DNA from 2 places in the Idiomarina sp. Sol25 genome. Region 1 is predicted to be linked to the other one. Evidence: predicted binding sites of a transcription regulator. Region 1 holds the regulator's gene; the other holds the start of a gene.
What was found. The regulator FliA, encoded in region 1, starts transcription of late flagellar genes. The targets are predictions, from matches to a motif close to CTAAAGNTNNNNNNNNNNNNGCCGATA.

Region 1 (16,127 bases):
AAATCAAGTTATAAGCATCTTCATCGCTTAAACGGGCAGCAGAGTCTGCGTCCATAATGCCTTTTTTAACGGCAATGCCTCTCAGTTTTTCAGCGTCCATACCGGCACCATCGTCTTTAATCGACAGCATAATATGGTCGCCTTCCTGAGACGCCGACAAGGTGACAGTTCCCGACCGGGATTTACCATTCGCTTCACGCTCATCCGGCATTTCAATACCATGGTCAACAGAATTACGGACCAAATGCACCAAAGGATCGGCCAACGCCTCAACTAAATTTTTATCTAAATCGGTGTCTTCACCGTACATTTCAAGGTTGATTTCTTTCTTAAGGCTACGAGCCAAGTCACGAACAACCCGCGGGAAACGACCGAACACTTTCTTAATTGGCTGCATCCGGGTTTTCATCACCGCGCCCTGTAAGTCACCAGTGACAACATCCAGGTTCGAAATAGCTTTGCCCATTTCAGCACTGTCTGACTCATCAGAGTTACTCAGGCTCAACAGACGATTTCTAACCAATACCAGCTCGCCGACCATATTCATAATTTCGTCTAAGCGCTTGGTATCGACCCGGACAGTAGTTTCAACCGGAGCAGGCGCTGGTGCAGCTGGTTTTTTATCTACTGGCTGAGCCGCTGCAGGTTTCGCTTTAGGCTCTGATTTTGGCTCAGGTTTCGGTTCTGGCTTAGATGCTGGTTTTGCCGCAGGTTTTGGCTGTTCTTTTGCTTCAGGCTTTTTCGGCGCAGGCTCACTGGCTGGCTTATCACCTTTCGGTGTCGGCGCTTTGCCACTGCCATGCAAATCGTCCAGCAAGGATTCAAATTCGTCGTCTGTTATTTCGTCGTCTTTTGCAGGCTCTTTCTGCTTTTCTTGCTTTTTATCAGCACTTTGAGGGGCTTTACCACTTCCATGAAGTTCGTCCAGCAATGACTCAAATTCATCGTCTGAAATTTCATCACTGTCTTCATTTACCTCAGGTTTAGAAGCCGCTGGCTTATCTTCTTTTCCGGGACCTTTGCCTTCACCGTGCAACTCGTCTAGCAAAGCTTCAAACTCATCATCCTGGATTTCGTCAATACTCTCGCTGCTATTTTCCTCTTCTACGGGTTCTGGCTCCGGGGCTGTTTCTGCGGCAGGTTCATCTTTTGGAACCTCTATAGGCGCTTCGTCCTCAGATTCTGGTTCACTTAACTTATGCAATAATTCCAGTAGCTCTGGTGAAGCAGCTTCAGGTTCTTCTTTGGCGCGCACCTGCGCGAACTGAGTGTTGATAGTATCCAAAGACTGAAGAATCACATCCATCAGGTCGGAGTTGACCGTACGTTGGCCATTACGCAGGGTATCGAATACGTTTTCCGCACCATGACAGGTATCGACTAAAGCCCCTAACGACAGGAACCCTGCACCACCTTTAACCGTATGAAAGCCACGGAAAATAGCGTTCAACAGGTCTTTATTTTGCGGATCATTTTCCAGTTCAACTAGCTGCTCAGACAGTTGTTCGAGGATCTCTCCAGCCTCGATCAAAAAATCCTGCAGAATGTCTTCGTCCATATCAAAGCTCATGCGACTGATGCTCCTAGAAACCTAAACTGGACAACAAATCGTCCACTTCGTCTTGTCCGCCAACCACGTCATCGCGTTGATCAGCATCGATAATTGGGCCTTCTGCATGGGCAGCATCATTCTTAGGCGCAGCCCCTGCTTTTTCCGCGTTACGACGTTCTTCTTCTTTACCAAATATCTTCAGTAACTCAATCAGGTTCTTTTCAACGTCTTCGACCAATTGAATAACCCGGCGAATAACTTGCCCGGTAATATCCTGAAAATCTTGCGCCATAAGCACTTCAGTCATTAACCCGTGCACTTGAGGCATGTTTTCGCCACAGCGCTTAAGTACGTCATCGACCTCATGACATAAAGACTTGAATTCATTTAACTGAATATCGTTGCTCATTAACCGATTCCAGGCCGGCATCACTTTCTCGACACGGTTATGCATATCGTCTGCAAGTGGCAGACAGGCCTCTACCGCATCCATAGTGCGGTTCGCGGCGTCTTCCGTTTTTTCAATGACATACAGCAGGCGGTTTTGCGCATCCGGAAGATCATCCTGCGTCATTTGCACAATGCGAGGGTCAACCTGAAAATCCTGGAGCGCTTCGTGGAGGTCTCGTGTCAACTGGCCTACAGAGGTGAACAACTTGTCATTACGACGGTTGTAAACATCTTCCAGTAATTGGTTAGCCTGCTGTTGTTTCCCGTCTTCAAGCAAGGCTACGAGTTCCTTGGCTTGATCCAGAGAAATATCATGGGCGTTATCAGACATAGTCGTTCGCCCTTTAGCTGATTCGTTCGAAAATCTTGTCGAGCTTTTCTTTCAACGTTACGGCTGTAAATGGTTTTACAATGTAACCGTTTACTCCAGCTTGAGCTGCCATAATGATCTGCTCTCGTTTGGCTTCCGCCGTTACCATTAACACCGGTAAATGCGCAAGGTTATCGTCCTTGCGAATTTCACGCAGCAAGTCGATTCCCTGCATACCGGGCATATTCCAGTCGGTTACAACAAAGTCGAAATCACCGTTCTGCAACATAGGCAATGCGGTATTACCGTCATCTGCTTCCTGTATATTAGTAAAGCCAAGATCACGAAGTAAGTTCTTAATGATTCGTCTCATTGTAGAAAAGTCGTCCACAACGAGAATTTTCATGTTTTTATCCAAAGCACCCTCCACTGAGGCTCTCGATTACAACCAAAGTTTATTCAACCCAATTTTGCATTCGCGACTTCAGTCGCAACATTGCCTGACTGTGAATTTGACTGACTCGTGATTCACTCACGCTCAGCACTTCACCTATCTCTTTTAAATTCAATTCTTCGTCATAATACAACGAAAGCACCAAAGCTTCACGTTCTGGTAACGAAGAGATTGTGGAGACCAACGCTTTATGAAACGCCGCGTTCTCAACATCTTTTTGTGGCTCATAGGCTGAACCCGTTACCTGCTCTGGCATGATAGCATCTTCTGATACACCAAGATCTTCAATACCAACAATTCGTCCCGTGCTGACATCCCGCAAAATATTGTGGTATTCATCCATACCCATATTCAGCTTTGCGGCCACTTCCGTATCTTTTGCATCGCGTCCGGTTTCATTTTCAACCTGCCGAATGGCTTCCAATACACGCCGATGATTACGATGAACCGAGCGCGGAGCCCAGTCACCACGGCGAATTTCATCCAGCATCGCACCACGAATGCGAATGCCGGCAAAGGTTTCGAAACTGGCACCCTTACTGTTGTCAAAGTTACGCGCAGCTTCTAATAAGCCAATCATGCCCGCCTGGATCAAGTCATCCACTTGCACACTGGCTGGAAGTCTCGCCATCATGTGGTGTGCAATACGCTTAACCAGCCCGGTATGCTGCTCAATAATAGCATTCCGGTTGTCAGCAGTGGCAGCATAAACGGCAGCTTTATTCATTGGCAACATCCCGCTTACTCTCGTTATCGGCAGAAGTTATCAATTGTTCAAGAAAAAATTCTAAATGCCCGCCGGCTTGAGCCGGAACAGGCCAGTCAATGGCTTTCTTAGCCAACGCTTTTATCGCCAAAGAGGCCGGTGATCTTGGGTAAGCTAAAACCATAGGTTGTTGTTTTCTAACAGCCAAGCGCAAATTATCATCAAAAGGTATAATTGCTGAAAGTTCTAAAGCGACATCTAAAAACCGGTCGGTTACTTTCGTTAATTTATTGAACAATACTTGTCCGTCGCGCAGATTTCTTACCATATTAGCAACCACCTTGAACTTAAACAGGCCTTGCTCGCGGCTTAACACTTTTATCAGTGCGTATGCATCGGTAATTGATGTCGGTTCGTCACAAACCACGAGTAAAACATCCTGCGACGCCCTGGCAAAGCTGACAACGGTATTACCAATACCCGCTGCGGTATCAACAATTAATACATCATAGCTTCCCTGAAGCTGACTGAAAGCTCTTATTAAGCCGGCATGCTCCGACTCACTCAAGTCGACCATAGAGCGCGTGCCCGATGTCGCCGGAACAATTTTGATTCCTGCCGGGCCTTCAATCAGAATATCTTCTAACTCGCACTGCCCACTCAGCACATGAGAAAGGTTGCGCTCAACCCGCAGGCCCAACATAACATCGACGTTAGCCAAACCTAAGTCAGCATCCAACACTAGTACTCGTTTGCCCTGCTTAGCCATTGCGATAGCCATATTCAACGACACGTTAGTTTTCCCAACGCCGCCTTTACCACCAGTTACCGCAATAACTTTTATTTTCGATTGTTTCATTCTTCGCAGACCGCTTGCTTGATCCATCGGGCGTATCTCTTTTCTGACTAAATTGATAACAGCTTTATATTATATTGGCTCATTCAGCGAGAAAACGCCTCATTCCAGTACGATTTTGGCACGTCTGACACTGAGGAACAAATGCTTTTATCAAGCAGGCGCTCAGCCTCGGCAACCATAAAGTTGGCATCTGCTACCCGAATGTCTTCAGGTACTTGTTGACCATTTGTTAAGTAGCCAACTGGTAAGCCATGTTCTATTGCTACACTGATACTCTCACCTAAACTTAAGCATTCGTCCAGCTTAGTAAAAATACAACCAGACAAAGGCAGCGCTTTAAATTGCTTAACAGCATCCATCAGCACCTGGCTTTGTGATGTTGCCGACAACACCAGATACGGGCGAATACGAAGCCGTGAATTCTGAATTAACTGACTTAACTGTTCGTTCAAACGCTTATCGCGCTGACCCATGCCTGCCGTATCAATCAAAATGAGACTTTTTTGACGTAGCGCAAGTAATGCATCTGCCAGTTCCTGTGCATTTTTTGCCACTTTGACCGGACATCCTATTATACGGCCATAGGTTTGTAATTGTTCACTGGCACCAATACGAAAAGTGTCGGTGGTAATTAAAGCCACTTTATCGGCACCATGGCGTTGCGCATAACGAGCCGCCAATTTTGCAATCGTCGTGGTTTTACCAACACCCGTGGGGCCAACTAAAGCCACCGCACCACCGCGTGTCAAAATATCGTCAGAGGTGGTATTCAGCTGTCCTTCCAATAAATGCAGCGTCTGTTCCCAGACCTCATCATCTGATCCGCCTTCGGGAATAAAACACGCAATCTGATCCGCAACTCGTTCGCTCAAGCCCATATCCATTAACCGATTCATCAGCATAGAGCGGGTTGGCTCTTCACGATCCATTTCTTGCTTCATCAAGCCGCTCAACTGGTGTTCCAGCAATTGGCGAATACCGTTGACCTGAGAGCGCAGCTCAGCAATGGCCTGGGAGTCGTCCGCTGCTGGTGCATTTACTTGCTCAGGAAAAATATCGTCGCTTAACTGAGTATCAGCGAAGGCTTGTGGTTCGGCTTCCGGTTCTGGCCGTTGTGACGGTTCAGTAACCGCTTGCGCAGCGTTGCGTTGTGCGGGCTGTTCAGCCTGAGCCTGACGTTGCAATAATTCTTGCAAAGATTCGGCCGGCACTTCTGGCGTTTTTGACGCGGCAGGCTCATTCGGTGCTTGCTCAGCCATTGGCTGTGCCTGCTGGGCATCGGGGTCAATGGCTGCAACCAGCTCAATACCACCGTTTACTTTCTTATTGGACAGGATAATCGCATCCGGACCTAAAGTTTCTTTAACCTGTTGTAAACCACGACGCATATCTTCGGCAAAAAAGCGTTTAATCTTCACAAGCGACTCCCGTTACTCTTGTGTGGTGGTTTATTCACCACCGTTTTGTTGTCCACCAATTGAGCTGACAATGCGAATTTGTTTATCATCCGGTACTTCCTGATAGGACAACACGCGCATACCATCGGTAGCGTGACGCGCAAAACGCGCCATGGTTGACCGTAGAAGCCCCGAAGTCAGCAGTACTGAAGGTTCACCATTCATTTCCTGCTGCTGGTGCACTTCGCGTAATGATTGTTGCAGGCGTTCGGCCAAACCCGGTTCGATTCCGGCGCCTTGCTGATTTCCGTCATTACCAGCCATTTGCAATGACTGATGCAACATCTGTTCCAACTCTGGCGCCAAAGTTATGACAGGCAATTCTGCGGCTCCCTCAGCAATGTCCTGAACAATTAAGCGACGCAGTGAAATTCTGACTGCAGCTGTCAGTACTTCAGGATCCTGACTGCGACCGGCGTACTCAACTAAAGTTTGCACGATGGTACGCATATCCCGAATAGCGATACCTTCATCCAATAAGTTCTGCAGTACTTTGACAAAGTTACCCAGCGATAATAAATCCGGAATTAACCCCTCGATCAACTTAGGATGTGTGCGACCGAGACGATCCAGCAATTCTTGGGCTTCTTCGTGACCCAGCAACTGAGATGCATGATTGGTTACAATCTGACTTAAGTGCGTAGCGACTACGGTTGCCGCGTCAACCACGGTGTAACCCAGTGTTTGTGCATGTTCGCGCTGTTCTGGCCGGATCCAGACCGCATCCAGCCCAAAGGCCGGGTCTTTTGTCTTCTCACCCTCCAGCTCACCGAATACCTGCCCCGGGTTAATCGCCATCTCCCAGTCATGACGAATTTCAGCTTCACCCATGGTTACGCCCATAAGGGTAATGCGGTAACTGTTGGGGCCTAAATCGAGGTTGTCTCTGATATGAACAGCTGGCACGAGAAAACCAAATTCCTGAGACTGCTTCTTACGTACACCTTTAATGCGTGAAAGCAATTCACCGCCCTGCTGCTTATCCACCAATGGAATTAGGCGATAGCCAACTTCCAGACCAATAGTGTCTACATGGCGAACGTCGTCCCAGCTGAGCTCTTTTTGTTGCGCCTGCTGAACTTGCTGTTCCTGTTCTTTTTCAACCAGCTCGCCTTCTTCAGTCTTGGTTTTTTTAAGTTTAAAGTAAGCTGCGCCGGCTAACACGCCCGACATGCTTAAAAAGGCAAAGTGCGGCATACCGGGAATAACGCCCATAGCAAACAATACCGCGCTGGTAATGACCAAAACCTTTGGGTTATCGAGCAATTGCAGAACAACCGCATCGCCCATGTCCTGGCTGTTATTTTCACGAGTAATGATAATGGCAGTCGCAACTGACAGTAACAATGATGGAATTTGCGCAACCAGGCCGTCGCCAATGGTTAATAGCGTATAAACCTCAACAGCCTCATTGAATGTGAGTCCGTATTGGATCATACCAATGAGCAGCCCGCCGATAATGTTGATAAAGAGGATTAAAATACCGGCTATAGCATCGCCTTTTACGAACTTACTGGCACCGTCCATAGAGCCGTAGAAATCGGCCTCACGGGTTACATCGCTGCGTCGTGCTTTGGCTTCTTCCTGGTTGATTAGTCCCGCGTTAAGGTCAGCGTCAATCGCCATTTGTTTACCAGGCATGGCGTCAAGGGTGAAGCGAGCGGTTACTTCTGAAATACGACCGGCACCCTTAGTAATAACCACAAAGTTAATAATAACCAGAATGGCGAACACCACCAGACCAACAGTGTAGTTACCCCCTATGACCACGCTACCAAAGGCTTCAATAACAGAACCTGCAGCACCGGGCCCGTTATGTCCTTCTAATAAAACAATACGCGTAGAGGCAACGTTGAGGCTTAAGCGTAGTACCGTAGCAATAAGCAATACGGTAGGAAAGGCGGCGAAATCCAGCGGACGTTGGGTATAAACAGCCACCAGCATAACCACCAGTGACAAAGTAATTGAAAATGAAAAGAGAACATCCAGCACCACAGCCGGAATTGGCAAAACAATCATCGCCAGAATAGCCATAATGGCCAACGGCGTTCCAAAACCTTTGATAAGGTGCGCATTGTTTTGCGTGAAATTTCTTAAATTTACTAACTTTTCGGCACCGCTCGCCATACGTCTTCCTGTTGCGTCAAAAAGTTGAACCTGGGATGTTTTATTCAAGAATCGAGCCAGCTTTCATTTTATTCGGAGGTTATCTTACATTCGTTTCAGTTGGGGCTTACAGACAAAGCTTAAGCAGCTTCTATACTCGTTGCTCTTTTTCAAAATAATGTGTGTTTATGCGCGGTTACTCTCTTATGGAATTGGTCGTAGCATTGGCTGTTAGTGCGGTGCTTGGCGCTTCGGCCCTGCCAATATTTACTCAGCAGACAGAGTCTTTATTGCTTCAAAAAGAAGCTGGCCGCTGGCTGTCTTATTTGCAGTTGGTAAAAGCCAAGTCCATAGCAAATAAGGAATCTATTGAAGTCGACTTAGTCACATTCAGCAATGACTCAGAAGCCTCAGGTATTCAAACCGGATACACTTACAGTTCTTCCGCGTCGCTCACTTTTTATGGAGAGTCAGCTGCCGCGACACCGGGGCATATCAGGCTAATAGGCAAAAGCAGACAGGTAAAAGTCATCATCAGCAGTATCGGTCGTATTCGACTATGCCTAAGTGAGGGTAATTCACTTCCGGGAATCCCCTCATGTTAATGACTTCTGAGCGCGGCAGTAGCTTGGTAGAAGTTCTTATAGCCTCGGCTATTGGCGCGATAGTTGCTCTGGCGGCGCAGCAACAAATGCAATGGCAAACAGGAGTGCAACACCGCAAGCTAATGCAGGTCAATTTACTCTTAAGTGCTCAGTCAGTTGCAAATCAGTTTTTTGAAACCTTAAAAAATACAGCCGCAACGCAAATTTCGAACCCTCAGGGCAGTTGCTATTTGTTTCCTCAGCAAAACGGAGGCTCGGTTGGCTTTCGAGTCAGGAATGAACAACTACAGCATAACTCAATGACTCTCGACTGCGCCGGGTATGGTTGGCAGTCCCTTACCGATAAGTCTCAATTCAAAGTCACGCAATTTACTGCTGACTCTTACTATCCGGAATCCGGTAGTGGGTTATCAAAACTCTTTATAGCTTTTACCGTTACCAGCAATGCACAGACACATGTTTTCAAACGAACAATCACTCCTCTGGTTAACTAAATGGAGCTTACTATGAACGCGAAAGGATTCGCTCTGATACTCACCTTAGTAACACTTATAAGTTTAAGCTCAGCCAGTTTAGCTGCACTGCTCTTCTACGCGCAAATGATAGAAGCTCAGCAACATCATCAGTGGCAACAGCTTTCTCAGCAACTTCAGAAAGACTTAGAAGCAGAGCGCGGGGCTTATGAACAGGCACAAGAATAAGGGCTTTTCTCTGGTTGAAGTTTTGGCCGGAGCTGCCCTGGTGGCGCTCTGGTCCGTGAGCAGTCTGCAGCTTTTACAAGTTGGGCTATCGGCGATTGATCATGCCCATACAAAAGCAAAGGCGGTGGAGGTTTTGATGACTTATTTAAGTGAGGCTCAACAAGCGTGGGCTAAAGGTAATAACCCAGAACTATCGAGGAAAGCCGGGCAACTTCATTTAACAGCAGAACTCACTTCTATTGACCAGTTTAACGCTACCAGCAAAGTCACAGTGTCCTGGGGAAAAGATAACGAACTGATCCAAACATTCTGGCTTTCCCGATAAACCGTCTAGCTCACCGGGTGCGGTCTTAGCTCCGGTGGAATTGAAAAGGTAATATTCTCTTCGCGGCCACTGAGTTCAACTGCGGTTTTGCCGCCCCATTCCTGCAGCTTAGCAATCACTTCTTTAACCAACACTTCCGGTGCAGAAGCGCCAGCAGTTACTGCAACCTTGTCGTGCCCCTCTAACCAGGCTTTATCAATACAGCTGGCGTCATCAATTAGGTATGCCGGAGTTCCCATTTTCTCGGAAAGCTCTCGTAAGCGGTTTGAATTTGAACTGTTACGCGCTCCAACCACCAACATGACATCGGCATCACTGGCTAACTCACGAACTGCGTCCTGCCGGTTTTGGGTGGCGTAGCAGATATCATCTTTACGAGGACCATTAATATCAGGAAACTTCTGACGTAAGGCTTCAATAACATCGGCCGTGTCATCAACCGATAAGGTTGTCTGACTCATATAATGAAGGTTCTTCAAGTCTTTAACTTCAAGCTTATTCACGTCTTCAGGCGATTCAACTAAGTAGATACCACCATCGGTGTTCTTATACTGACCCATGGTGCCTTCAACTTCCGGATGTCCGGCATGACCAATGAGTACACATTCGTGCCCTTTGCGACTGGCTCGTGTCACTTCCATATGAACCTTGGTCACCAATGGACAAGTGGCATCAAACACACGAAGGCCGCGATCTTTCGCTTCTTGCCTTACCGCCTGAGAAACGCCATGAGCACTAAAAATAACAATCTGGTCATCCGGCACTTCGTGCAGTTCTTCTACAAAGACCGCACCGGCCTCGCGCAATTTACTGACAACGTATTTGTTGTGAACCACTTCGTGACGCACGTAAATTGGCGGCTCAAAGATTTCTAAAGCCCGCTCAACAATGGTAATAGCGCGATCAACTCCGGCACAAAAACCACGTGGGTTCGCCAACAAAATTTGCATCATTTCCTCCTGCGTTCAGCCTGATTCAGTAACCACTCACGGCTCAACGCTGATAATTTCCACTTCAAAAATCACTGTTTGTCCGGCCAACGGGTGATTAAAGTCGATGGTCACTGTTGGACCTTCAATTTTACGAACAATTCCCGGTAAATCAGTACCATCCGGTTGAGTAAAAGCCAGAATAGCGCCAACTTCCGGTTTGGTTTCGTCGCTAAACTTTGCCGAATCAACATAATAATAGTTGTCCGGGTTGGGTTCACCAAAGGCGTCTTTAGGCTCTAACGTGAACTTGCGTTCCGCCCCTTCGCGCAACCCCACAAGGCACGCTTCAAAGTTTTCGGTCAAGTTGCCATCACCCATCCGAAACTTTGCGGGCTTACCTGACATTTTGGTGCTGTCTGCAACTGAATCATCGGACAACTTAATAGTGAAGTGCATCACCACTTCCCGTCCGTGCTCTATAGGTAAACGACTCAAATAAAACTCCTTACTGCCCTTGACCGTTCTCGGCTTTGTCCCGACGGTTATCAAAAAAAGCTTCCAATAACATGAGTGCGGCACCAATAGTAATAGCCATGTCGGCTACGTTAAAGGCCGGCCAGTGCCACCCCTGATAATGAACATCAAAAAAGTCGATGACATAACCATACATTAACCGGTCAGCTACGTTACCAATAGCCCCGGCCATAATCAGAGAAAAGGCTAAATTCTGGCGCCATAAACCCACCGGGTTGCGGCGCATCCAAATGAGCAGCACCACGCTGATAGCGATAGCAATGGCGGTAAAGAACCAACGCTGCCAACCGCCGCCGTCACTTAAAAAACTAAATGCGGCACCATAGTTATGTACATAGGTGAAGTTAAACAAGCCTTCAATAACAACTCGGCTTTCATAAAGCTCAAACTCACCCGCGACCCAAATCTTCGTAATTTGATCAATAACTACCAGCAACAATGTCAGCCACAAAAAGCGTAGCCCGGTTGCGCGGTTAGTCTGGTCAGCAAAATCAGGCAAAACGACGCTCCTCACCTTCACCTTCAATATTAGTCACACAACGCTGGCATAAATCGGCATGGCTTTCTAGTGTGCCAACCTCTTTGCGATGGTGCCAGCAACGCTCACACTTCTTATATTCTGATTTAACTACGCTAACGGCCAAAGCTAATTTCTCAGCTTTTACCGCGTTGGCCGGGGCATCATTAATAGAAGCCACTTGCGCTTCCGATGTCAGCAGTGCAAAGCGCAACTCTTCGCCTAAACGATTCAAGGCTGTCGCCAGTTTATCGTCAGCGTACAATGTGACTTCTGCCTGTAACGAACCACCGATAACATCATCTCGGCGTGACTGTTCCAGCGCCTGGTTAACGACATCACGAATTTCCAGTAACTGCATCCAAAACTCGTTTTCATCGTCTTTAACACCGGAAAATTCACCAAAACCCTGATACCAGCTTTCAGTAAAGACATACTGGCTGCGTTCGTTTGGCAACAAGTCCCAAATTTCCTGAGCGGTAAAGCTGCAAATTGGTGCCATCCAGCGCACTAATGCTTCGGCAATATGATACAGCGCCGTCTGACATGAACGCCGCGCTAACCCCTCCGATTTTGCGGTGTACTGGCGGTCTTTAATAATATCCAGGTAGAAGCTGCCCAATTCAATAGAACAGAAGTGCATGAGCTTCTGCACCACACTGTGGAACTGGTAGTTATTGTAGGCTTCCAGCAGCTCTTGTTGTAAGTCAGCCGCACGGCCGACAATCCAGCGATCCAGTTCAACCATATTTTCTTTGGCAACCAAGTCGGTTTTAGGGTCAAAACCGGTTAAGTTCGCTAATAAAAAGCGCGACGTATTACGAATGCGACGATACGCATCTGCAGAGCGTTTAAGGATTTCATCAGAAACCGTCATTTCGCCGGAATAATCTGCTGATGCAACCCATAAGCGCAGAATATCGCCACCCAACTTATTCATCACGTCCTGCGGAGCCACTACGTTCCCGATAGACTTAGACATCTTGCGGCCCTGTGCATCCACAGTAAAACCGTGCGTTAATACCTGGTGGTATGGCGCTTCCTCATACATTGCAACACCGGTAACCAGAGAGCTCTGGAACCAGCCGCGGTGCTGATCTGACCCTTCCAGATACAAATCGGCAGGCCAGCGCAAACCATCAAACTCACGCAATACGCAATGGTGCGTTACACCGGAGTCAAACCAGACGTCTAAGGTGTCGGTCACTTTACGGTATTTATCAGCTTCATCGCCTAGTAAAGTTTCAGGCTCTAAGTCAAACCACGCCTGAACACCGTCTTTTTCAATTAACTGAGCCACTTTTTCCATCAGCTCCAGCGTGTTCGGGTGAAGCTCATCAGTTTCGCGATTCACGAAAATGGCAATGGGGTTACCCCAGGTACGCTGACGAGAAATACACCAGTCAGGGCGCCCTTCTACCATAGATTCAATGCGGCTTTGCCCCCACTCAGGGAACCAGCCCACCTTCTTAATTTGCTCTAAAGCACCTGCACGCAAACCCTTCTTGTCCATGCTGATAAACCACTGCGGCGTCGCACGGAAAATAATTGGCGTTTTATGGCGCCAGCAATGCGGGTACGAATGACGGTAACTTTCGGCATGCATCAAGTTGCCCATTTCGCGCAGCTTGTCGACAATAGGCTCGTTTGCTTTAAACACATGCTGTCCGGCAAACAGTGGCGTATCATCTTTGTACACACCGTTATCGCCAACTGGGTTATAAACCTCAATACCGTAACGTTGACCGACCAGGAAGTCATCGACACCATGGCCTGGCGCTGTATGCACACAACCGGTACCACTTTCAGTGGTTACGTGGTCGCCCAGTATTACCGGCACCTGCAATTCAAACAACGGATGCTGTAGCTGCAGACCTTCTAAGTCTTTACCTTTGCAGAAACCCAGCTTGTGGTAGTGGGTAATGTTCCAGCGCTCCATGCAGTCATTAACCAAATCGTCCGCAAGAATCACACGCTCGGCAGGCTGATCATCGCTGGCCTCAATTTGCACTAAAGTGTACTCGAGCCCTTCGGCCAAAGTCACAGCGCGGTTGGCAGGAATGGTCCACGGGGTCGTGGTCCAGATAACCATGCTGACATCGCCCTCACCGACATGCCCTTCTGGCGTGCTGAATCGGTCAACCGTTTCAGCTGTAGCCGCAACCGGCATACGCACGTCAATGGCCGGGGAGTTTTTGTCCTGATATTCAACTTCCGCTTCCGCCAGCGCTGAGCCACAGTCTGTACACCAGTGAACCGGCTTGAAACCTTGATGCATGTGACCGTTATCAATAATTTTTGCCAAAGCTCGAACACTGTCGGCTTCCTGCTTAAAGTTCATGGTCAGATAAGGATTGTCCCAGTCGCCCAACACCCCCAGACGTTTAAAGTCCGTACGTTGCTGGTCAATTTGGGTCATTGCGTATTCACGACACTTTTCGCGGAACTCAGCCAGATTCAATTTTTTACCCGGCTTGCCGTGCTTTTTCTCAACTTGCAGTTCAATTGGCAGACCATGACAATCCCAGCCCGGTACGTAAGGCGCGTCGAAGTCGCTTAAGGTTTTCGCCTTAACAATAACGTCTTTTAAAATTTTATTTACGGCGTGACCAATGTGAATTTGCCCGTTCGCGTACGGAGGGCCATCGTGCAGAATAAATTTAGGCTTGCCCGCTTTGGCTTTACGAATTTGACCGTACAGGTCAGTTTCATACCACTGCTCCAGCATTTTTGGCTCGCGCTGAGCCAGGTTGCCGCGCATTGGAAATGCTGTTTGTGGCAAGTTTAAGGTGTGTTTGTAATCACTCATGGGTCACTGTTTCCATTTCCGCATAGTTACTGACTCCGGCACGCTAATGCTTCACGTGCGCGGGCGGCATCTTTTTCAATTTGTTCTTGTAAGTGCTGCAACGACGCAAAGCGTTGCTCATTACGCAATTTGGCCACCGGTGTGACCGTCATCTGCTGACCGTACAGATTGCCTGAAAACTCAAACAAATGCACCTCCAGCTGTACTTCGTCGCCATTTAATGTCGGCCGGGTTCCCAGGTTGGCAACGCCGGAATGTATTTCTTCGTCTTTACCAAACTGAGCTGTTACTGCAAACACCCCATGTAACGGGCTTTTTAAACGTTTTAACGGCACGTTCGCGGTAGGAAAACCAATAGTCCGGCCATTTTTACGGCCGTGTACGACTTTTCCGCATATTTGATAAGGCCGCCCGAGCATTTGTTCGGCCTGTTCAAAGTCGCCATCTTCCAGCGCCTGACGTATAGCGGTGCTGCTGACTCGTTGTTGCTGTTGACGATAGCTGCGAGTATCGACCACCTCAAATCCCAGTTCTTTACCGGCTTTTTGCAACAACTCGAAGTCACCTTCTCGTTTATAACCAAAGCGGAAATCATCGCCTACCACCAGAAACTTAACGCCCAGCTTGCCAACCAGAGTCTGTTCAATAAACTCTCGCGCTGGCTGGCTGGCAAACTTTTTATTAAATTCAATAACAATATGCCGGTCGACATTTTGTGCCTGGAGGGCGAGATATTTCTCGCGCCAGTTGGTTAAACGCGCGGGCGCTTTTTCAGGCTGGAAAAGCTCTTGCGGCTGCGGCTCAAAGGTCATCACAGCGGAGGGGACGCCCAACTGCAGCGCTTGTTCACGGACCTGGCTCAATACCGCCTGATGGCCCAGGTGAACACCATCAAAGTTACCGATGGTCAACACACAGCCGTGATGCTCAGCTCTTAAGTTATGAGTACCGCGAATCAGTTCCATGCCCGCACAATCTTACTATTTTCCGGAAAAACGCGATTATAACTGATACCGAGGCGATAATCAGTACTCGCGCGCACGGAAATGTCTCGGTCTCATGCCAGTAATAACCAACACGCCAATATAAATGGCGGCGCCGAATCCAATCACCTGAGCCAAAAGCCTGGGGCGCTCAACTAAAGAACTGGTTCGCCAGGTAGCAATATCCGGACTTAACCAGAGCACACCGGCTATCATCGCCGTAGTGGCAAACAGTACCTGCAGAATAAAACGTCCGGTTCCGGGTTGTTTTTTCAGAACCCCTTCTCGCCATAACGTAACGCCTAATAAGCCTGCGTTGATAGCAGCCGAAGCCGCCGTTGCCAGTGCCAGGCCGACGTAACTAAAAGGAATAGCCAAAGCAATGTTAAATACCATATTGGCTGCCATCGCAATAATGCCGTACTTCACCGGTCGCTTAGTGTCCTGCCGCGAGTAAAAGCCGGTTGCCAGCACCTTCACCATCATAAAACTTAGCAAACCGGTGGAGTAAGCCATAAGACTGTAGGACGCCATACGCGCATCGTCCGGGCTGAAGGCGCCGTGCATGAACAACACCATAAGCATCGGCTCTGCTAATACAAAAAGCCCCGCCATGGCCGGTACACCCAACAGCAGCACCATGCGAATCCCCCAGTCCAGCGTAGCACTGAAGTTTTCAGTCGATTTATCCACATGGCGTGATGAGAGCGCTGGCAAAATAACCGTAGCAATGGCAATACCAAATAACCCAAGTGGGAATTCCAACAAGCGGTCAGAGTAGTAAAGCCAGCTTATGGAGCCTGTCATTAAAAAGCTGGCAATGAGGG
Region 2 (16,127 bases), on a different contig from region 1:
TCAACTGTCTGCCCGGCTTTTATTGTCGGCTCCATTGAGGAACCATTTTGAACGAATTCACGGCTAAAAGCAGACACACTGAACAATATCGCAGTTATCAAAAAAATCCATTTTTCACTATTAATATCCTTTATTTAGGTTTTGTAAATTTTCCATACCTTATCAGCCATATAACCGCCGAAGGTACCCAGTAAATATAAGTTCGTATCAACCACTGCAACTCGTGTCCCCAAACGGTCTGGCGCTGCGTTTTTATTCTATGGCTTACTTAACTGGCATCTGTGGAAATGGTGCTTCGACAGTCCTCGGGTTACACGAAAGTGACGTTGAGCACTGATACGACTACACTGTGCAGTATTGTTCGCTTTAGCGGAGGCTATATTATGTACGGCAGCTCATTCAGTCAATTCGGTGATTATCTGCGAGAAAAATGGGCCTCCCCGCGTCGCATTCGGTTCTGGCTGTTGGTACTGGTTATTCTCTATACCTTAGTGGGCTTTTTTGCCTTACCCTGGATAATCCAGTACGTTGCGGTGAATACGGCTAAAAAAGATTTTGGCCGCGAGTTGCGCATAGAGTCGGTACAAACCAACCCTTATACACTAACGCTTCGAGTGAACGGCGTTGCGCTAAATGACAAAGATGATCGGCAGTTACTTGGCTGGGGCAATCTGTTTGTCAACCTAGAATGGTCGAGTATTATTGACCAAACCTGGGCTATCGAAGCAATTCGCATAGACAAGCTAATGATTCAGGAAGAACGCTTTGCCTCAGGTGAAACGCGCCTATCTCGTCTCGCCGCCGATGGCTCTGGCCCAGAGTCAGAGAAAGAAGAATCTGCGGAAATGCCTGCCTTACGCATCAGAGACTTTAAGTTGGAAAACGGTGTTCTGCGTTTCGCTGACAATCTAAAAGACGTAACAGCTGCTGACGATGCCGAGCCCAAACAGGTGTCACTGGCTCTGCAGAACATAGGCCTTTCCGTAAAGGATTTCACTCTACAAAATGACGCGAGCTTCCCGCTGCGCCTGAATGGTCAGCTTACAAAGGGCGGTAAACTCGCCTTCGACGGAACCTTTCAATTATTGCCGAGTGCCGCTCTGGAAGGGAATGCCAGTATCAATGAACTGGCACTGAAACAGGCGGCACCTTACCTGCAGCAGTTTATGAACGTGCAGCTCGAAAACGGAACACTAACCCTGAATGGGAAAATGAGTACCAATGCACAACAACCTTTTGCTTTTAAAGGCACTGCGAACATTAACACACTGAATATCAAAGAAGCCTCTAACGACGAAACTCTCCTTGGATGGGATAGCCTTAAAACCGAACAGTTTGATTTGAACATAGCAAACAAAGAGATTGAAACAGCGCCTATTGTCGTTAAAGGTTTATCCGGCCGGGTGGTCATTAACCAGGACAAAACCACTAACTTCGGACAGCTTGTCGTTGATGCGCAGGCAGACACAAAAGACAATACGAGTAAAAGCAAGGAAACCAAACCGTTCGGTATCACTATAGAAGGTGTTGAACTGTCTGACGGAGACATTCAGTTTGCTGATAACTCTCTGCCGCTGCCCTTCTCTACAAGTATTCATACGCTAAGCGGAGAAGTGTCTACTTTGAGTTCAAATTCGTCTGAGCCGGCACGGGTGGAGCTGGAAGGCGAGGTCGCAGAATATGGCCTGGCACAGGTAAACGGCACCGTTCACGCCTGGCATCCAACGCGCCAGACGAGTATTAATGTCAGATTCCGTAATCTTCAGATCCCGGAGTACTCTCCTTACACCGTGAACTTTGCCGGCCGAAAAATAGCAGCCGGCACGATGGATATTGATCTCGACTACACCGTTAATAAGACGAAGCTCGATGGCCAAAATAACCTGGTGCTACATGACCTGAAACTGGGTGAAAAAATGGAATCCAGCGACGCGATGGATCTACCGCTGGACCTCGCCATTGCATTGCTGCAGGACAGCGACGGTGTCATTGACCTAAATCTTCCGGTGAGTGGAGATGTTGGCAACCCGCAGTTCGACTTTGGCAAAGTTATCCAACAGGCCATTGGAGACGCTATTAAGTCTGTCGTTACCGCACCTTTCAGCTTTTTGGCTAACCTAGTGGGCGCGGACTCAGAAGAGATGGGTAAAGTCGAATTTCTGGAGGGCCGCACCCACTTACTCCCTCCCCAGCGCGAACGCATCGCTAAGCTTCGCGAGGCTCTCAACGAGCGTCCGGCTCTGGCCCTCGAGCTCGCCGGTCCATTCAACCGGGCTTTCGATGCTCCGGCTCTGAAAGAAGATAAAGCAGCGAAAGTTTTACGGCAACGTCTGGCGGAAGAAGGAAGCGAGGTAGAGGAACCAAGCCTGACAAGCGAGTCGAGTCAGGACGCTATGGAGGCAATATTTTCCTCTCATTATCCGGACACAGAACTCAAAGCCGTAAAAGATCGTTTCACTGAAAAACCAAGTGAGTCATCCGATGAAGCGACATTCGACGCGCTGGCCTATCGCAACCACTTAGCTGAAAAGGTTATAGCCGCGCAGTCGATTACAAATGATGAGCTCAAAGCCATTGCAAATGCACGTGCAGAGGCTGTACGCGACGCTTTGGTCAACCATTCGGATAGCGGTATATCTGCTGACCGGGTGCGTATTAAAAAGCCCCAGGAGGTCGATTCAGTAGAAGGCGAACGGATTGCCATGGAACTAGCTGTTACAACGGATTAAGCCGCACGCGCTGTTGGAGCACAACAATATTCGTCAGCAAGGACGCTGTCGGTAGAACTGACATAACAACCGGTAAACCTCGGGCATGTGCTCTTTCATGTTCTGTGGGTCTTCAAAAAAGGTTTCGCTGCATACCGCGAAAAATTCAGCAGGGCTGGTTAACGAATAGCCATCAAGCGGTAACGGCCTATGATGGATAGAATCGCTCTGCAGCCTTTCCCAGGCAGCCGAAAAAATATCGTGCCATTCGCCGGGCTTCATATCCGGATGCATAGGCGGCGCGCCGTTGGCACCATCGCGCAACATATCGAGTTTGTGGGCAAACTCATGAATAACAACATTACTGGCTTTTCCATGACGAGCATGAGGCCCTGTTTGACATACCGACTGCCAGGAGAGAATTAACGGACCGCGCAGCCATGCTTCACCGCTTAACCCAGGGCTTTGAGGGTGAACAACGCCGTCGTCGCTACGATACGGACGATTAGGAACAAAGTCCCCTTCGTAAAGAATAATGCTATATAAATGATCGTACCAATCTAACCCAAGATGCAGAACAGGTACGCAGGCCATGGTCGCTATTTTTAGGCACATCGCATCGGTGAACTGAAAATCTCCGCCTGACGCAAAGTTTTTACGAACCAGAAAACGGAAGCTCATATCTCGCAGAGCATCGCGCTCCGCCCCTTGATAACGCGCCATTACCGGCCAGTCTGCTACCGCTGACTCCCACTCACTTTCTGTGAACCCCATTTTTCTAATGCGTCTGTTCTCAAACCAATTGCGTAATCGCTTAAACATGTTTTAGTAAAGCCATACTTCATTCCCTGTCATGCGCTATAGAAGCATTGCAGTTAGTCCTCAGCGCTGTTATCAGACTCTTCTGACTTAGCCGCCTGTTCCAGTATTTTCTCGCGGAAATTGTCCAGGCCTTTCATGACTAAATCGTAGGTTTTGTCGACACCACTTTCGACTTCGCCTTCATACGCTTGTAAGCCTGTAAGAATATTTTTGGCGTCATCAAAGCCTTTTTCAATACCGCCAGTAATAGCTTCCATGAAATTATTCAGAGTGTCTTCTTCCGATTCGCCCGGGTTCATTTCTTTGTAGCGGCCATAAAAATTGGTCGCAAAAGAAACAATGCGATCTGCCGTGGCCTCGGGAGAAGTATCAACACCGGAATCGTAAATTTTCTGCGTGGCGTTTTTGCCCATTACCGGTTCCAGCTCGGCGTTAATACCTTCCAGCGCCGTTTTGTACAGTAAGCTGAGCGAGTCATTATTACTGTTCAGCGATACCCGCTCATGAGCGCGTAAAATGCCAGCATTGTTTGCCTGTTTAGACTGCGCTGCCATCTCTTTCATACTGTTGCCGTTATCATCAGTTTTTGCAGTGCTGTTCTGCTTACCAGAGCCCGTTACAGAGGTGCTATTACCTGTAGTAATTGACATAATATTGCTCCTGAAAAGTCCGGCTATAGCTTGGTTTTAGTATAGCCCGTAACTTGTTAACGGCAGATACTGGTTAAAGTTTAATCTTTTTCAACAACAGCATTGAACAGCCCGAGTATGCCCAATACTAGCTATTGATAACCACTTTCTCAGCAATTGGAAATAACGAGCCAGCCCGGTTAAACACCATATCGGTATGTTTTTTCGACAGAGTGATATCAATTGCATTTGAGCCTTGATTAAAAACAGTCACAATTCTGTCAGCTTTCTGAATACGAGCTACATTGTGTTTGTTAATGAGTTTCCCAAGCGAAGGCACGATCCTGGCCAAAGGAGTATGAAGAATCCGTACAGAGTCTCCCGTTTCTTGCAAAACATGTTTTGGATTATTTAAACGCGATGAGCGAAGCATAAAGAGAACAACAACTAATGAAAGCGGCCCTAATAAGCTTAGTAAGTAAAAATACTCCATTCGATACTCCTTTTCTTTTTGTTGCCTTCACCAGCCATATCTGCAAATTGCTTTGGTCTTGTTACTTCGATTTCCATTACTATTTCGTAGGAATATTACGTATGCAACTGACACTAAATGGGTTAAAAATTAAAAGCAACAAAAAAGCCTGACAACTCAAAAAGAGTTATCAGGCATTAATTAACAAAATCAGTTTTTATCAGAAAAGCCGGAAAACCAGCTTAATCAACCCACCAAATCATCCGGCATATCACCACGCAGGCTATGCCAAATTTCAGCGGACTCGTAACCGTAACGGCGAACCAGGTTCACGGATTCGTTGTAGTCGCCTTCGCGGGTTACGGCAATTAGGTTTTCATAGTAGTCGCGGGCCAGCTGACGGGCTTCAGACGACGAAAAGTAATACTGCCCAATACGCGAGTACAGGCCTTTAAAGCCGTTCAGTACCAGCACATAAATGGGGTTGCCCGAGGCCATGGCTAAGTCGTGGTTCAACTGGTAGTCGAACTCGGCAAAGGTCTTTTTGTTGTCTTCCAGCTCGCTGGTGGGTTCCAGTAGCTCCAGAACTCGCTTGGGGTTATGGCGAATGGCGGCGCGAATATAAATAGCGCTAATGTTGGTGCGCGCAGACAACAGCTGGTCGACTAGCTCCGGCATACCGTCTTCGTCGAGGCGCGCCAGGGTTTCCAGAATATTCAGGCCGGAGGTTTCCCAAAAGTTGTTCACTTTGGTGGGCTTGCCGTGCTGAATGGTCAGCCAGCCGTCGCGCGCCAGACGCTGCAGCACTTCACGCAGGGTGGTTCGCGTTACGCCAATGAGTTCAGACAGTTCTCGTTCAGCGGGTAGAATAGTGCCGGGTGCAAAATGCCCGTTCCAGATAGATTTTACGATGTACTCCTCGGCAAAACCCGCCGGACTTTTAGCTTTTATTATCATATTCCCGCCTGTGAACTAACTAATAAAAGGATTCTAGCAGCCTTGTGTGAGGTCGGACAAGATAACTTCTGGCTTTATATCGACAACACCACGCTATTTGGGTATGGTTTCTACGTTTTTACAGTTTCTTAAGGAAAATCATCATGCTGTCTGTGGGTCAGTGGCCTAACAAACCTTTTGCCTGGTTACTGTTATTTTTAGGATGTTCAGGCCTGTTGGGCGCCGCACTTTACTTCCAGATGGTTCTTAACTTAGAGCCCTGCGTAAAGTGTGTTTATCAACGTATGGCGGTTGTCGGTATTGGCTTGTCTGCTATTGTCGGCCTGTTTGGCTCCGGGCTTTGGTTAACGCGCTGGGCGGCTTTAATTGGCTGGCTTTACAGTAGTTATCAGGGCTTATTAATTGCCTACGACCATTGGGATCTCCAAACCTCGAAAAACGCGTTCTTTGCGGTGTGTGAAAGTGCACCTAATTTCCCCAGCTGGGCACCACTGCACGAATGGATGCCTGGTCTTTTTGCGGCACCAGGACTATGCGGTGACATTGACTGGCAATGGCTGGGATTAGGTATGCCGGGCTGGATGACGGTGATTTTTGCGGGCTTATTGCTCATCGCCATTATTGTCACCATTTGCCACATTATTTCGTCGTTCACGAAAAAAGACGGGCTGGTGCTTTACCACAAATAATCCGTTTTAATACCAGCGCTAAGACAAGGGCCAGGTTACTATTCTGTCTTCCAGGTCGCCCTTAAACTTCGCTTCACTTACGCAATGGCCGGCTACATGATAGCCGGCTTTTTCCATTGGCTCTTTGCTGCCCTCATGCCTTAACGGATGCCATTCAGGCAAAGGCTGCCCTTCTGCCCGTAGCCGATACGCGCAACTGGCGGGCATAAAGTAAACCTCGTCGAGATTGTCAGGAGTTAAGGTAACGCATTCGGGTACGCGCTGGCTTCGGTGAGCGTAGTCGCTGCAACATGCGGTGTCGGTGTCTAATAACCGACAGGCAACATTGGTGGAATAAAGGTGGTCTTCTTCGTCCTGCAATTGGTTTAAGCAGCACTGCCCACAGCCGTCGCACAGGGCTTCCCACTGTGCATGACTGAGTGTATGCAGCGGCTGCTCATACCATTTCATTAATACCGACAAGGCATTACCTTGGAAAACGAATGCGGTCGGACAAATAGCCCACGGCAGCCACAAAGTAGTGTGAACGGTTCCAGCGCATTAGGGCGTCGTAGTTAGCATAAGCTAGGTAAACTCGGCCCTCTTTGTCGTCAGGAATCACTATTGAGGCGTCGATATCGGCACGCGATGGCAACTCAGAGCCGTCAAAACGCGTAACACCTAAGTCGGCCCACTCGGCTAATTTTTTCTTGGTGTCCAGCCCCGCTAATGACTCATCAAAACCTTCAGGCAGTTGTACCTGACGTCCCCAGGTTACGTCGTCTTTCCAGCCAACTGAGCTTAGATAGTTAGCGGCTGACGCAAATACGTCGGGGTAGCTGCCCCAAATGTCTTTTTTGCCGTCGTTGTCGTAGTCCACGGCGTAACTCATGAAAGAGCTGGGCATAAACTGAGTCTGACCCATAGCGCCAGCCCATGATCCTTTCATTTGCTCCGGTTCAATGTGGCCGTCTTCAATAATGGTTAAGGCTTCCCAAAGCTGTTTCTTGAAAAATGCTTCACGACGCCCATCAAAAGCCAGCGTGGTTAATGCAGAAACCACATCAAAGCCACCGGTGAACGAGCCAAAGTTGGTTTCAATGCCCCACAACGCCACAATAAAGCGCGGCTGTACGCCGTACTCTTTACCAACTCTCTCAAGCAGTTCTTTGTGCTCGTTGTATTTTTCCAGCGCTTTTGCCGCTTTCCATTCCGGCACAGCACGTGGCAGATAGGTATCCAGAGTTAGCTTAAATTCCGGCTGGTTTTTATCCAGCTCGACTGCCCGCTCGTAATACTTCACTTTGGCAAACGCTTTATCCAGAGTGTCCTGCTTATAGCCGCTTTCAATGGCTTCTGCTTTCAGAGCTTCAACGTAGGTGGCAAACTGTTGATTAACCTCTTCGCTGGACTCTTTTTTTGCTTTATCCTCAGCTTCCTGATACGCGGAAGCCGGCGCGCTGAACGCAAATGAAGAGGCCAGACAAAAAGCCAGCCCTGCCACTTTTATTTTATTTGTTAACATTGAATTGAAGTTCCTCTCGTTTCGGCGGCAACTGCAAGTAGTAGCCGTCGTTATGCAAATGTTCCTGTAACTTTTCGACCGTTAAACGAGCCAACTGTTCACGGCCCGCCAAGTTTAATGTCAGAACTTTTTCTGCGCGACCAAACTGCTCGCGCAAAACGTCAGGCACTTCGGTAAATTCGTCGCCGTGAGGCAGGTACAAATAGGTATCCGTTTTCTTCGAGCTGCGATAAACATCACACAGCATGGCTGTTCTCCTGAATATGGGCTCAGGCCCGACTAACAATAGCCTGTAATTCTGCCCCAATTGCCTGCTTGCGCCAACCCACCAGTAAGTCTGGTTGCGGCAAACGTTGCTGTTGTTGCGTTGAATACTGCCAGTGAAAGTTAATCATGTCGTTAATTTGCTTACGCGAAGCCACTAACGACGCCGGAACCTGCAGGCTTTCGGCAAGTTCGGTAACCGCTTTTTTTATAGCCTTAAAGGTTGGTTTATAACCGTCCATATCGTCCAGGCGTTCAAGAGTTTTCGGCAGTTCCGTTTCAGGCACTTGTTTAGCCTGCTGAATACAGCGAATAATGTCCCGCCCTGAATACTTACGTGACATAGGCGCTAAATCGGGAATTCGGCTTAGCTCGTCATCGCTTTTTGGCATTCTTCGGGCTAGCTCAAGCAATACCCCGTCTTTGGCAATAAAGCCCAGCGGAATGTCGCGCTCACGCGCTTTGTGTAAACGCCAGGGCGTCAGAATTTTCAGCGCCGCCAGTTGCCTCGGGTTCAGCTGCCAGGCATTGCCTACGCCCAAATAGAGCAGATCATCCGGCCAGCTTTGTGTGCGTTTACGCACCTGAATTTGTGACTCTTCGTACACAATATCCAGCACCCCTTTCTCTTCACACAGAGCTTTAAGGTACGGGTACATTATCGCCAGATAACTGGCATCGGCAGCGGCATAGTCCAATTGTTCGTCACTTAACGGGCGTTTCAGCCAGTTGGTGCGTGACAAGCTCTTGTCCAGCTCAACTCCGTCAAACAACGCGTCGACCAAGCGAGCGTAACCCATTGAATCACCCAAACCACAAAAACCGGCGGCTATCTGGCTATCAAAAATTTGTTTGGGTTGGCGACCGTTGCTTTGCTGGAAAAACAACTCAATATCTTCGCCACCGGCATGCAATACCGTTTCGACTTCATCGCCGGAAATTAATTGCCATAAAGGCTCTAAATCAATATCCGCCAGCGGATCAATAACAGCCGTAATCCCATTTGCATGAATTTGTAATAAGCCTAGCTGAGCGTAGTAAGTGCGTTCGCGCACAAACTCTGTGTCGATGGTAAACCAACCGCATTGTTTCGCTTGCTGGCAGAGATCCTGGAGATCGTGAGTGGTGGTAACGAGCCGGTATTGTCGTACCGACTCGGGTAATTCTAACGGTAGAGTCAAGCGTCGTCCTCTTCTTCGCGTAATTCACGGCGAATTATTTTGCCGACGTTCGATTTAGGCAATTCGTCACGAAACTCAACCAGTTTAGGCACTTTGTAACCAGTCAAATTTTCGCGGGAGAAATCGATAACTTCACGTTCGGTCAGTGACTTGTCTTTCGCAACAATAAAGACTTTTACAGCCTCGCCAGACGACTCGTGTGGCACACCTATAGCTGCCGACTCAAGAATCTTAGGATGCTCAGCTAACACGTCCTCAATTTCGTTTGGATAAACATTAAAGCCCGAAACCAAAATCATGTCTTTTTTACGGTCCACAATTTTGAAGTAACCACGCTCATCAGCAGTGGCCATATCACCCGTTGCAAACCAACCATCTTTAATTGATTCTGCTGTCGCGTCAGGACGGTTCAGGTAGCCCACCATAACCTGTGGGCCCTTCACTTCCAGCTCGCCGGGTTCACCTAAAGCGACTTCTTCGCGAGTTTCAGGATCAACAATGCGCATATCGGTACTTGGCACAGGTAAACCAATACTGCCCGTATAATGCTCAATGTCATATGGATTAACAGTAACCACAGGAGAGCACTCGGTTAAACCGTACCCCTCCAGCAAACGAGACTTGGTTACCCGCTCCCACTCTTCGGCCACTGCCCGCTGAACCGCCATACCGCCACCCAGGGCAATTTTTAAATTAGAGAAGTTAACGTCTTTGAAACCTTTGGTATTTAGTAGACCATTAAATAACGTATTAACACCTGAAAGCATTGAGAAAGGGTACTTATTCAGCTCTTTCACAAAATTAGGCATATCGCGCGGGTTGGTAATTAAAACGTTCTTGCCGCCATGCTTAATAAAGGTAAGGCAGTTCGCGGTTAACGCAAAGATATGATACAGCGGCAAGGCGGTAATAATGGTTTCTTCGCCGTCGTTCATTATGGGAGTAATAACCGAGGAGACTTGCTCCAGGTTAGCAACCATATTACGGTGCGACAGCATAGCGCCTTTGGCCACACCCGTTGTGCCGCCGGTGTACTGTAAAAAAGCAATATCATCGCCGCTCACTTCAGGACGTTTATAATCCGCCGCGGTACCTTTTGCCAGTGCCTGGTTAAAACTCACCGTGCCTTTTAGCTTATGAGAAGGCACCATACGCTTGATATACTTAACCACAAAGTTCACTAAGCAGCGCTTAAGCAAAGGTAACTGATCGCCAATTTGCGTGGTAATGACTAAATCGAGTGGAGCTTCTTCTTTTATTTTTTCATAAGTTTGAGCAAAGTTTTCCAGAATAACCAGAGCCTTTGCCTGGGAATCTACCAGCTGGTGCTTTAACTCGCGCGGAGTATAAAGTGGGTTGACGTTAACCACAGTCATGCCTGCTCGCAAAATGCCGAACAAGGCCACAGGATATTGCAGTAAATTTGGCATCATAACCGCAACAGCGTCGCCTTTTTTCAGACCAGTACTGTGCAAGTAAGCGGCAAAGTCGCGAGTTTTCTGACCCAGTTCTTTAAAACTCATTTCTGAGTCCATGTTCACGAAAGCCGTTTTCTCGCCGTACTTTTCAATGGACTGTTCAAGTATGTCAACCAGCGACGCAAAGTGATCCGGATCAATTGTTTCCGGTACTCCCGCTGGGTAGTTTTCCAACCAAATTTTATCCATAAAAGGCTCCGCCTCTCACTATTTATAGTTATTTTCAGTGGCGCAATCATCGCATATCCGACCAGTGAATCCTAGTCGTTACCAGCTGCTAAACGTACGATTTAAGCAGTTCAGCTATTTTTTCAGGTTGTTCCATATGTACATGATGTCCACCTTCCAATGTCTTACAACTTAAGCCAGAAACTTTATCCTGCCATCGCTTAAACGCGCTATCTAACTGATCGTAACCGCGGCTTCCACGCACAACGGTCACCGGCATGGTTAATTTCTCAAATATGTCATCCACCGCCGAGCTCGGTAACCTGTAGGCCGATGTTGTCTTTACTCTGGCATCGGCTCGCCAGTGCCAGCGGCCATATTCGTCGCGCTCGCAGCCACGCTCAACAATTAACCGGACTAAATTGGCTGAAAAGTCAGCCTGGGCGGCTCTGGCCTCTACCGCCGAGTCGAAGTCTGCGTAGCTTCGCCAGCGCGGTGTTTGCAGTTTTTTGCGACTTAAAAAGCCCTGTTTCAATTGCTCCTGCGCATTCGTTCCGTCAGACACCAGTAACCCAAAGGCTTCAACTAATAGTAATTGCTGAATACGCTCCGGACATAATGCCGCAACCACATTGCTGACAAACCCGCCCATAGAATGGCCCAGCAAGGTTAAATTCTGCCAGCCCTGCTGCTGAATCAGCTGCCATAAATCATAAGCATAGTCGATAAAATGATAATAGTTTCCCATCGGACGGTGATCACTGTGCCCATGACCAGGCCAGTCAAGCGCTAAAAGGCCACCTTTGTCAGGTGACCAGTAGCGGGCTATAGGTAAGAAGCTGTGGCTGTTGTCTAACCAACCATGAGTTGCAACAACTCTTATGTCGTTAGGATCGCCCCAGCACAGCCCGCGAAGCGTACCCCAGTCCAGTTGATAACTGACCGGGGTAGCCTGCTCTAAAGCCTCTCGATAATCCATTAAAGAACGAATTAGTTGCGGTTTTTAGCCGGAGTACCCGAGTTGTCCTGCACACGAACACGTACCGGAACCGGATAACGGTAAGGATAATAAGGTGAATAGAAGTTATGACGGAACCACAGTGGTGAATAGTCAACTTCTACATGACTTTTCTGTTTCTCAACCTTCCACAAGTGATACCCCGTTGCTTCAATAACCGGGTAGGTATAAACGTATTCGTCAATTTTGCCCTGCTGGGTTTGACCAATAGTACCGACAAAACTAATTGCCCGGCCCTGCTGATAGACATCGGGGTCAACAAAGTCATTAATTACAGCTAAGAAACGCCCGTCGCTGTTATCGCTAACCTCAGGACGCCCCCAACGTTTCAGTGGGAAACTGACAACTTCAAGTACGGTATGATCTTCGGCGTTGCGGACATCGGCTATAACACCACCCCAACGGGCTGGCTCACCTGCCACCTCATTACCCTGATGTTTGGCAACCTTATAACTCACCAACGCTTCTTCATTATCACTGGCAAGCTCATCAGGAACTGAAGAGCAACCAACCAGTACCAGTGTCGTTAACACTGCAAATATCGTTTTCATAACAGACCTCACTCAGGCGTAAACATCAACACCAAACATTGACGTAATTTGCTCTCTTTTCTCGCTTAACGCTATGTTTTGATAAGCATTAAGTGCTTTTTGAGAACGTTGTGGTGGCTCATCGTAAAACGTATTAAGTGATTCCCACCGTTCTGCGCGCCGCTGACTTTGCCGGACATCAGGCACTACCTGCCGGGTATCAGCAACTTTCGCCGGGTTCTGCTCCTGGCGTTGCTGATCATCCGGCGCAGGCCTTTGTGGCCCTTGCTGCTGGCTGTTTAGCGGCTGAACCGCTTGCGGATTTATTCGCACGTCAACGATGACTCATCTGTTAGTAAGACTGATTTTATTATGGCGAGTTCAGTGCCATTCTACAAGTTATCGACCCGGCAATTTTTTCCAGGTCACTTCATTACGAACATACAAAGGTTCTAAGTTCTCTGCATCGACCGCAGAAACACAACCTTTAGTTGCTATTGTCAGCATGTCTTCCGCCAGCGGTAACCGGCAATCCATGCTGTGCTTTAATTCCTGCTTAGGGTCCAGCGTACCGGCGTAGTTGTCCCAGCCAGTTCCCGCAGTATGGAAGCCCTGAACATTATGTCCTGCAAATAAACTTGCAGAGGGTTCAGCAACGGCAGGCTCCGTTATTTGTTCGGCAAGACCATTATTATTACGGTACAAGGCGTAATAAATTTCACCCATGCGCGCATCTATACAGGCAACAACCGCTTCTGCATTGTGTTTACGAATGGCTTGCTGCGCTAATGCCTGCAAGCTACTGACCGGAAACACTGGTAACTCGGCACTAAAAGCCAGGCCCTGCGCCATAGATACACCAATCCGTACGCCGGTAAAACTGCCGGGGCCAACGCCAACGACCAGCCCGTCCAGCTGATTTAATTCGGTCTTAGCCTGCTGCAGCATTTGCTCAACAAAAGGCAGTAAGCGCTGCGAATGTTCCCGCGGGCTTTCTATTGCTTCGCTAAAGAAGCTGTCCTGCCAGCGAATAGCCACTGAGCAATTTTCAGTCGACGTATCAACTGCTAATAAGTTCGTCATTATTGGTTTCATCTTTCTCTGCAACCTGCGCTAAAAAACTCAGCGCTTCATTTAAATCCCGGGTTCGTGACATAGCCGGCAAGCTGGATAAAAACTGCTTACCGTATTGGCGCGTTACTAAACGACTGTCGCAAACAATTAACACACCGGAGTCATCTTTATCGCGAATTAACCGTCCTGCGCCCTGTTTTAACGCAATTATTGCCTGCGGTAATTGTATCGTGCTGAAGGCATCGACACCACGCAAACGGGCATCTTCAACACGTGCATTCAGCAAAGGATCATCCGGCGAGGCAAACGGCAGTTTGTCGATAATAACGCAGCGCAAGGCTTCACCCCGCACATCTACCCCTTCCCAAAAAGACGAAGTACCCAACAGCACGGCATTACCTTTTTTGGTGAAGGTCTCCAGCAGCTCTGTTTTGCCGGACTCGCCCTGCACCAGAATGTCGCGATCCAGCCGGTCGCGTAATATTGCCGCCATTTGCTGCAGCATACGGTGGCTGGTAAAAAGCAAAAAAGTCCCGCCGCGGTTCACCTTAACGCACTGCTCGGCAATTTCGGTCAGCATCTGATGTCGGTTCGGATCGTTCGCCTCGGGCAAATAACGCGGTAAACACAGCTTGGCCTGCTTAGCAAAATCAAACGGGCTTTCCAGCAACAAGGTATCGGCGTCATCTATGCCTAAACGCTTGGTAAAGTAGTCAAACTTACCGTTAACCGCCAAAGTAGCCGAGGTAAATACCCAGCTCATTTTATTGCGCTTGATATAGCCACCGAAAGTCTTGGCGACGCTTAGCGGTGTTTGATGCAAACTGACGTGCCGAGGCGTGGTTTCAAACCAAAAACTGTAGCCGGTGCGGTCTACGTCCATTAACTGGCGCCAAATAGTGAGATGCTGTTCAGCGCGTTCATGTAAATTATCAAAATCTTTATTACGGCCTATAGCGGTTTTCATCACGTCGGTCAGCAGAGTTAACCGCTCCTGCACCCGTTCAGCAACCTCGGCAACGTCGGGCTTTTTGCGCCAGTCTCTCCAATTGCCGCGCATAGGATCCCGCGGAAATAATAATCGCCAGTCTTTCAAAGCTTGCAATAGCGTACGTGCCATTGCGCTGGCCTGCGACAAGTCCTTCAGCTCGGTCATACATAAACGCTGCAGTTCCTCGCACATTTCTGTCAGTTGCCGACTGGAAACCGTTTCGCCAAAGTACTGGCTGGCAATGTCCGGAATTTGATGAGCTTCGTCGAAAACCACGGTGTCGACACTCGGAATAAGCTCACCAAAACCGGTGTCTTTTAGCGCCATATCGGCAAAGAACAGATGATGGTTCACCACCACAATATCGGCTTCCATGGCTTCTTTGCGCGCTTTCACTAAGTGGCAGTCTTCGTACACCGGACAGTCCCGCCCCAGGCAGTTGTCCTGCGTACTGGTCACTTGCGGTAATACCGAGGCGTCTTCCGCTAAGGCGTTCAACTCGCCAACATCGCCACTGCGCGTGGATGTCGCCCAGCGCTTCACCGTAATAAGCTGGTTTTGAATGTCTTTACTGAACTGTCCGGCCTGTTGGGTTGCCTGTTCCATGCGGTGCAGACACAAATAATTTGAACGGCCTTTTAATAAAGCGACAACTTTTTCCGGCGCCAGCACTTTTCTTAAAGTGGGTAAGTCCCGGTGGAACAACTGTTCCTGCAGGTTTTTGGTACCGGTAGAAACAATAGCTTTGCCTTTGCCCAGTAGTACAGGAGCCAAATACGCAAAAGTTTTGCCGGTGCCGGTTTCGGCTTCAACGACCAGCTCACCTTTTTTCTTTACGGTAGCGGCAATCGCTTCTGCCATTTGCTGCTGAGCGGCTCGAGGCTGAAAGTTTGTAATTGCTTGTGCGAGCTCGCCTGTTGGCTTAAATACTGATAAAACCGTCGCCATAACCTATACCACCGAAGAAATAGGCACGTATTATGACATAGATGTTTGCTCAGGCGTAGGTGTCTATATGGCCTGAAACCGGAGCTTCATCATCGTCAGCAGCCTCTTCAGGTTCGGTTTGTGGAGACGCTTGCTGTTGTGGTTGATGATGCTGATTGTCTCCGCGTTGTTTATCTTCGTTAATGGTCGAATTTTCTTCTTCGCTAGTTGCACGAAGCTCCTGGATCTTTTCAACCTGGTTTATTTTCATCTGCTCACGGGCGAAATCCACAGGCACACGGGTGTCTTTGGGGATAAGCGGAACCATTGCATCAAAGTTAGCCATTGTTGTTGTCTTTCGCCTCGCAGAGAATGAATTCTGTTATTTGACTATACAACCACCGATTAAATAATAAGCCTATATCGACTAAATAACCAATAAGTTTACTCTTGCATTACATTTCTCAGCTGTTATAGTGCTATACAACTTTACGAAGTAAAACTATTTTTATTGGAGTGTTAATTATGCGTTTTGTTCACAGCCACCATCATCATCATTGGAACTGTATGGCCTAGCCGTGAACTTAATGTTTGGGCTAGCCGTATAAACGCTAGCCTTTCGATTGACTATACAACCCCCGAAAGGCATATACCTTCGGGGGTTTTTCATTTTAGGAGCTGTTATGACTGACCGTTTAACCATTGCGATACAGAA

Region 2: a site for FliA is predicted at 4,238-4,264, ahead of Q5L94_RS12330 (DUF5610 domain-containing protein). Genes of this name have one in related genera too.

What each region holds. Positions count from the first base shown of each region.
Region 1 covers NZ_JAUPEW010000008.1:49,805-65,931, reverse strand. Annotated here, with positions in the region: gene Q5L94_RS11350 (chemotaxis protein CheA) at 1-1,570, opposite strand, end outside; gene Q5L94_RS11345 (protein phosphatase CheZ) at 1,584-2,333, opposite strand; gene cheY (chemotaxis response regulator CheY) at 2,347-2,730, opposite strand; gene Q5L94_RS11335 (RNA polymerase sigma factor FliA) at 2,768-3,493, opposite strand; gene Q5L94_RS11330 (MinD/ParA family protein) at 3,486-4,358, opposite strand; gene flhF (flagellar biosynthesis protein FlhF) at 4,415-5,749, opposite strand; gene flhA (flagellar biosynthesis protein FlhA) at 5,780-7,915, opposite strand; gene Q5L94_RS11315 (prepilin-type N-terminal cleavage/methylation domain-containing protein) at 8,083-8,499, shown strand; gene Q5L94_RS11310 (prepilin-type N-terminal cleavage/methylation domain-containing protein) at 8,493-8,993, shown strand; gene Q5L94_RS11305 (Type II secretion pathway-like protein) at 9,006-9,200, shown strand; partial or broken gene Q5L94_RS11300 (hypothetical protein) at 9,181-9,225, shown strand; gene Q5L94_RS11295 (hypothetical protein) at 9,337-9,525, shown strand; gene ispH (4-hydroxy-3-methylbut-2-enyl diphosphate reductase) at 9,531-10,475, opposite strand; gene fkpB (FKBP-type peptidyl-prolyl cis-trans isomerase) at 10,512-10,952, opposite strand; gene lspA (signal peptidase II) at 10,963-11,490, opposite strand; gene ileS (isoleucine--tRNA ligase) at 11,483-14,317, opposite strand; gene ribF (bifunctional riboflavin kinase/FAD synthetase) at 14,344-15,282, opposite strand; gene murJ (murein biosynthesis integral membrane protein MurJ) at 15,343-16,127, opposite strand, start outside.
Region 2 covers NZ_JAUPEW010000011.1:503-16,629, forward strand. Annotated here, with positions in the region: gene lepB (signal peptidase I) at 1-101, opposite strand, end outside; gene Q5L94_RS12320 (DUF748 domain-containing protein) at 384-2,729, shown strand; gene Q5L94_RS12325 (zinc-dependent peptidase) at 2,763-3,530, opposite strand; gene Q5L94_RS12330 (DUF5610 domain-containing protein) at 3,584-4,180, opposite strand; gene Q5L94_RS12335 (hypothetical protein) at 4,308-4,652, opposite strand; gene fadR (fatty acid metabolism transcriptional regulator FadR) at 4,878-5,588, opposite strand; gene dsbB (disulfide bond formation protein DsbB) at 5,732-6,277, shown strand; gene Q5L94_RS12350 (YcgN family cysteine cluster protein) at 6,296-6,739, opposite strand; gene Q5L94_RS12355 (lytic murein transglycosylase) at 6,744-7,781, opposite strand; gene Q5L94_RS12360 (YcgL domain-containing protein) at 7,768-8,028, opposite strand; gene rnd (ribonuclease D) at 8,051-9,226, opposite strand; gene fadD (long-chain-fatty-acid--CoA ligase FadD) at 9,223-10,893, opposite strand; gene Q5L94_RS12375 (alpha/beta hydrolase) at 10,982-11,851, opposite strand; gene Q5L94_RS12380 (Slp family lipoprotein) at 11,863-12,441, opposite strand; gene Q5L94_RS12385 (hypothetical protein) at 12,454-12,753, opposite strand; gene tsaB (tRNA (adenosine(37)-N6)-threonylcarbamoyltransferase complex dimerization subunit type 1 TsaB) at 12,820-13,503, opposite strand; gene Q5L94_RS12395 (ATP-dependent DNA helicase) at 13,481-15,433, opposite strand; gene Q5L94_RS12400 (hypothetical protein) at 15,483-15,758, opposite strand; gene hisG (ATP phosphoribosyltransferase) at 16,096-16,127, shown strand, end outside.